Linked DNA regions of Nitratireductor mangrovi. The protein of the gene in region 1 interacts with the protein of each later gene in a pairwise test. Links are inferred from orthologs where the notes say so. Each region holds a gene or a part of one and is shown in the gene's direction. Other genes may lie near its edges.

Region 1 (2,862 bases):
GAAGCCGGACTTGCGGCGTCCGGAAATCACCCGCCGCCATTGCAGCGATGAAGCGCCGTCGGCGCGGCCAGCGCGACGGGCGCTTCAAACGCTGCCGTCGTAAGCAACGGGCGCGCAAACGCCATCGCCGCGCCGAAAGCCATCGCCACTGCCATGACCTGATACTCGATATCCTCAAGAGCAACGTTCTCCGCCAGGTTTCGCAGCCTGACCGTTTCGGCGAGTACTGGCACGTTGACGATGTCCTTTTGGGCAATCGCTTCCGCAACAGCGCTGCGAACGTCGCAAACGAGCTTCTCTGATAAGTGTCTGTCCATCATAACTCCTGCCGAAAGAATAGCGCGTCCAACCCGTCAATCAAGAGGAGTTATCCTATTTTCTCAAATTATTTCAATTAGTTAGTAATAGGCATTGCTGCGCATCTTTGCGGCTTCTGAGCCGCAGTGGCTCTTGACGACAACAATGCCTGAGCCCGACAAGGTCACCTATCTTGCGACTGCACAAGCGCCGCCTATATAGTCGCTTACTCATTCGGCGGCTGGCGGAGGCGTTGATGTCGGACCTTGAGCGCGGCGAACGACTGCAGATCATGCTGAGCAAGGAAGAACTGGCAGCGGTCGAAGACTGGCGCTTCGACAAGCGAATGCCGAGCCGGGCAGCTGCCGTGCGCGAATTGCTGCGACGGGGGTTGGTCGCGGAAGGCTTTCTGACGGCCCTTACCGGAGCCAAATCTCAGGATTTCGGCGTGCTGGGCGTCAAGTCCGACGGCGAGGCCGCGGACTGACCCGGCCGGTTCCTCTGTTCTCTGGCCGCATATCGGCCCAGACAGGCCGCCCGTGACGCTTGCCGCCGCTTCTGGACGAGGCGATGACGCTGGCAAGCGATTTCCGCGTGCACGGCTAGACTAATGCTTCGGCAGCGGTCACGCTTGATAGAAGTTTTCTATCAAACCACGGAACTGCTTTATTGATTCAGGCGGTTTCGTCTGGTTTCCTAACGACTTAGCGCCGGTTCCCGGCGATCCGAACAGGGAGGGCGCTGCAAGATCATGCAGCAGCAAGGTACCCAGGCGCTGGCGGACGTCGCCGCGCGCACGAACGCCGTCATCGACGAGTTGAAGGGGCTGGAAGGTCCGCTTCTGCCGATCCTCCATGGCGTGCAGAAGGAATTCGGCTGCGTGCCGCGAGACGCGCTGCCGGTGATCGCCGACGCGCTGAACCTGTCGCGCGCCGAGGTACACGGCGTCGTTTCGTTCTATCACGACTACCGCAGCGAACCGGCCGGCCGTCATGTGCTGAAGCTCTGCCGCGCGGAGGCCTGCCAGTCGATGGGCGGCGACGCGATCGCCGACAGGCTGCAGGAATTGCTCGGCATCTCCTTCCACGAAACGGCCAAGGACGGCTCGGTGACGCTGGAGCCGGTCTACTGCCTCGGACTGTGCGCCTGCGCGCCTTCGGCGATGCTCGACGGCGTCGTGATCGGCCGTCTCGATGAAGGCAAGGCGCAGGAAATCGTGGCGGAGGTGCGGACATGACCGTCACGATCTACGTCCCCCGTGATTCCGGCTCGCTGGCGCTCGGCGCCGACAAGGTGGCGAAGGCCCTCGCGGCGGAAATCGCGAAACGCCGGCTTGACGCACGGATCGTGCGCAACGGTTCGCGCGGCATGTACTGGCTGGAGCCCATGGTGGAGGTGGCCACGTCCGCCGGCCGCGTCGCCTACGGGCCGGTGCAGGCGAAAGATGTCGGTGCGCTGCTCGATGCCGGGCTGCTTGATGGCGGCAACCACGCGCTCGCGCTGGGCGATCCGGAAAAGATCCCGTTTTTTGCCAGGCAGCAGCGCCTCACCTTCGCGCGCTGCGGCATCACCGACCCGGTCTCGCTTGAGGATTACGAAGCCCATGGCGGGCTGCGAGGTCTCAGAAACGCGCTCAAGCTCACGCCGGCCGAGATCGTGAAGCAGGTGACCGATTCCGGCCTGCGCGGACGCGGCGGCGCCGGCTTCCCGACCGGCATCAAGTGGAACACCGTGCTCGAGGCGCAGGGCGAGCGCAAATATATCGTCTGCAACGCCGACGAAGGCGACTCGGGCACCTTCTCCGACCGCATGGTCATGGAGGGCGATCCGTTCGTGCTCATCGAGGGCATGGCGATCGCCGGCATCGCGACGGGCGCGACCAAGGGTTACATCTATCTCAGGTCCGAATACCCGCACGCCAGTATCGCGCTCCGCGAGGCGATCGACGCCGCGCGCAAGGCCGGCGTGCTCGGCCAACGCATCCTCGGCTCCGACCATGCATTCGACATGGAAGTGCGCATCGGCGCCGGCGCCTATGTGTGCGGCGAGGAGACCGCGCTGCTCGACAGCCTCGAAGGCAAGCGCGGCCAGGTGCGCGCCAAGCCGCCGCTGCCCGCCCACAAGGGGCTGTTCGGCAAGCCGACCGTCATCAACAACGTGATCTCGCTCGCTTCCGTCCCGATCATCATGGACAAGGGGGCCGAGTTCTATCGCGATTTCGGCATGGGCCGTTCGCGCGGCACGATTCCGATCCAGCTGACCGGAAACGTCAGGCATGGCGGCCTGTTCGAGGCCGCCTTCGGCATGACTCTCGGCGAACTGGTCGACGACATCGGCGGCGGCACGGCGACGGGCCGCGCGGTGCGGGCCGTGCAGGTGGGGGGGCCTCTGGGCGCCTATTTCCCGCGCGCCCTGTTCGACACGCCCTTCGACTACGAAGCCTTTGCGGCCAGGGACGGGCTGATCGGCCACGCCGGCATCGTCGTCTTCGACGACAGCGTCGACATGCTGAAGCAGGCGCGTTTCGCCATGGAGTTCTGCGCCATCGAGAGCTGCGGCAAGTGC
Region 2 (3,041 bases), 3.0 Mb from region 1 along the record:
TCCACGCGGGTGCGCATGCGCGCTGCGGTCGAAACTTTGGTCACGGACGTCGAGCACGCGGCGGAGGACATCGCCGAAACCAGCGCCCGGGCCGCGCGTGACATCGCCGAGGATACGGTGAAGAGGGTTGCCTCGCCGCGTGGGGAATCGGTGGCGGCGAAACCGGCCCCAATCGCGAAGGCCGAACCCGCGGCGAAAGAGGCGGAAGGGGCCGATGCCGGGACCTCTTCGGCAACGGACGATCTCAAGGCGATTTCAGGCATCGGGCCGAAGCTGGAGCAGGTCCTCAACGATCGCGGCATCCGCACTTACGTACAGATCGCGGCTTTGACCAAGGCGGACATCGCGAAGCTCGACGAGGAGCTCGGCTTCAAGGGCCGCATCGAGCGTGACGACTGGCTGGGGCAGGCGGTGCGGCTTGCTGGAGCCGGCAAGTAAGGAAGACCGGGGCCGCGGCCCCGGGAAAGAAGTAAAGCGGCGCGAGGCGCCGGGGGCACGACATGACGATACTGAAGGTCGACGGCAGGGAAATCGAGGTACCCGACCACTACACGCTGTTGCAGGCGGCGGAGGAGGCGGGAGCCGAGGTGCCGCGCTTCTGTTTCCACGAGCGGCTGTCGATCGCCGGCAATTGCCGCATGTGCCTCGTCGAAGTGAAGGGCGGGCCGCCCAAGCCCGCCGCCTCCTGCGCCATGGGCGTGCGCGATTTGCGCCCGGGCCCCAACGGCGAGCCACCGGAAGTTTTCACCAACACGCCGATGGTGAAGAAGGCGCGCGAGGGGGTGATGGAGTTCCTGCTCATCAACCACCCGCTCGACTGCCCGATATGCGACCAGGGCGGCGAATGCGACCTGCAGGACCAGGCGATGGCCTTCGGTGTCGATTCCTCGCGCTACAAGGAAAACAAGCGCGCCGTCGAGGACAAATATATCGGGCCCCTGGTCAAAACCATCATGACGCGCTGCATCCACTGCACACGCTGCGTGAGGTTCACCACCGAGGTGGCCGGCATTTCCGAACTCGGGCTGATCGGCCGCGGCGAGGATGCCGAGATCACAACCTATCTCGAACAGGCCATGACCTCGGAGCTGCAGGGCAACGTCATCGACCTGTGTCCGGTCGGCGCCCTGACCTCGAAGCCTTACGCCTTCCAGGCGCGGCCTTGGGAGCTTTCAAAGACCGAGTCCATCGACGTCATGGACGCGGTCGGCGCGGCGATCCGGCTCGACACCCGCGGCCGCGAGGTCATGCGTATCCTGCCGCGGGTCAACGAGGCGGTGAACGAGGAGTGGATCTCCGACAAGACCCGCTTCGTGTGGGACGGCATCCGAACCCAGCGGCTCGACCGGCCCTATGTGCGCAGGAACGGGCGCCTTGAGCCAGCTTCGTGGAGTGAGGCCTTCGCTGCGATCAAGGCGAAGGTCGAGGGGATGTCGGGCGACAGAATCGGCGCAATTGCCGGCGATCTGGCCACGGTAGAGGAGATGTTCGCTCTCAAGGAACTGATGGGCTCCCTCGGTTCGCCCAACATCGACTGCCGCCAGGATGGCGCAGCGCTCGATCCCGCCAATGGCCGCGCGAGCTACATCTTCAACCCGACCATCGAAGGCATCGAGAAGGCCGACGCGCTGTTGATTGTCGGCTCCAACCCGCGCTTCGAGGCTTCGGTGCTGAATACTCGTATCCGCAAGCGCTGGCGGATGGGCAATTTCCCGATTGGCGTCATCGGCAACGTCGGCGATCTGCGCTACGACTACGAGATGCTGGGCGCCGGGGCGGAGACGCTCAAGGAACTCGCCGGCGGCACGGGCAAGTTCTTCTCGGTGCTGAAGAAGGCCGAACGCCCTATGATCATCGTCGGGCAGGGCGCGCTGGCCCGCTCCGATGGTGCCACGATCCTTGGCCTCGCAGCCAAGATTGCCGGCGACGTGAAAGCCGTCAGCGGCGACTGGAATGGTTTCGGGGTGCTGCATACGGCAGCGGCGCGTGTTGGCGGGCTCGATCTCGGCTTCGTGCCGGGCAAAGCCGGCAAGAAGGCTGCGGACATGATGGGCGCGCTCGACGTGCTTTTCCTGCTCGGCGCCGATGAGTTCGACATGAACAAGATCGGCGACGCCTTCACCGTCTATGTCGGCAGCCATGGCGATGCCGGCGCGCACCGCGCCGATGTCATCCTGCCGGGCGCGACCTATGCCGAAAAGTCAGGCACCTTTGTCAACACCGAGGGCCGTGTACAAATGACCAACCGCGCCGGCTTCGCGCCTGGCGAGGCCAAGGAGGACTGGGCGATCCTGCGGGCGTTGTCGGACGTGCTGGGCAAGAAACTGCCTTTCGATTCGCTGCAGCAGCTGCGGGCGCAGCTTTACGAGAAATATCCGCATTTCGCCGAGCTCGACCAGATCGCCTCAGGCGAGGCGGCCGATCTGTCGAAGCTTGCGAAGTCCGGAGGCCGCCTCAACAAGAGCCCGTTCGTCTCCGGCGTCGTGGACTTTTACCTTACGAACCCGATCGCCCGCGCTTCGGCCGTGCTTGCGGAATGCTCCGCAATGGCCAGGAGCGGTTTCAAGCAGGCAGCCGAGTAAGGCGGACTTATGGAAACCTTCTTCTCCTTCTACGTGCTGCCGGCGCTGATCATTCTCTTGAAGTCGGTCGTGCTTCTGGTGGTGCTACTAATTCTGGTCGCCTACCTGCTTTATGCCGACCGCAAGGTATGGGCTGCCGTGCAATTGCGCCGCGGGCCCAACGTGGTCGGTCCATGGGGCCTCTTCCAGGCCTTTGCCGACCTTCTGAAGTTCGTCTTCAAGGAACCCGTCATCCCGGCCGGCGCCAACAAGGGCGTGTTCCTGCTGGCGCCACTGGTTTCCGCCGTATTGGCGATGGCGGCGTGGGCGGTCATCCCCGTCGACGAGGGCTGGGCGATCGCCAACATCAATGTCGGCATCCTGTTCGTCTTCGCGATCTCCTCGCTCGAGGTCTATGGCGTCATCATGGGCGGCTGGGCCTCGAACTCGAAATACCCGTTTCTCGGCGCATTGCGCTCT

Evidence for each region.
Region 2: the proteins of FQ775_RS23360 (region 1) and nuoG interact in binary tests that used the Escherichia coli proteins (3 or more experiments, as listed by UniProt). The link is inferred for Nitratireductor mangrovi from one-to-one orthologs.

What each region holds. Positions count from the first base shown.
Region 1 is NZ_CP042301.2:4,766,626-4,769,487, reverse strand. What follows is about bases 1-2,791. They hold FQ775_RS23360 (formate dehydrogenase subunit gamma), read left to right. Parts: upstream 1-1,048; coding sequence 1,049-1,534; downstream 1,535-2,791. Other genes in these bases: FQ775_RS23355 (formate dehydrogenase beta subunit), read left to right, coding at 1,531-2,791; FQ775_RS23365 (hypothetical protein), read left to right, coding at 554-784; FQ775_RS23370 (hypothetical protein), read right to left, coding at 27-320; FQ775_RS23375 (LysR family transcriptional regulator), read left to right, coding at 1-51. Outside these bases: more of FQ775_RS23355, read left to right, coding at 2,792-2,862. UniProt on the Escherichia coli protein: NDH-1 shuttles electrons from NADH, via FMN and iron-sulfur (Fe-S) centers, to quinones in the respiratory chain. The immediate electron acceptor for the enzyme in this species is believed to be ubiquinone.
Region 2 is NZ_CP042301.2:1,732,577-1,735,617, reverse strand. Bases 72-3,041 are described here. They hold nuoG (NADH-quinone oxidoreductase subunit NuoG), read left to right. Parts: upstream 72-500; coding sequence 501-2,582; downstream 2,583-3,041. Other genes in these bases: nuoH (NADH-quinone oxidoreductase subunit NuoH), read left to right, coding at 2,592-3,041; FQ775_RS08545 (helix-hairpin-helix domain-containing protein), read left to right, coding at 72-438. Outside these bases: more of FQ775_RS08545, read left to right, coding at 1-71. UniProt on the Escherichia coli protein: NDH-1 shuttles electrons from NADH, via FMN and iron-sulfur (Fe-S) centers, to quinones in the respiratory chain. The immediate electron acceptor for the enzyme in this species is believed to be ubiquinone.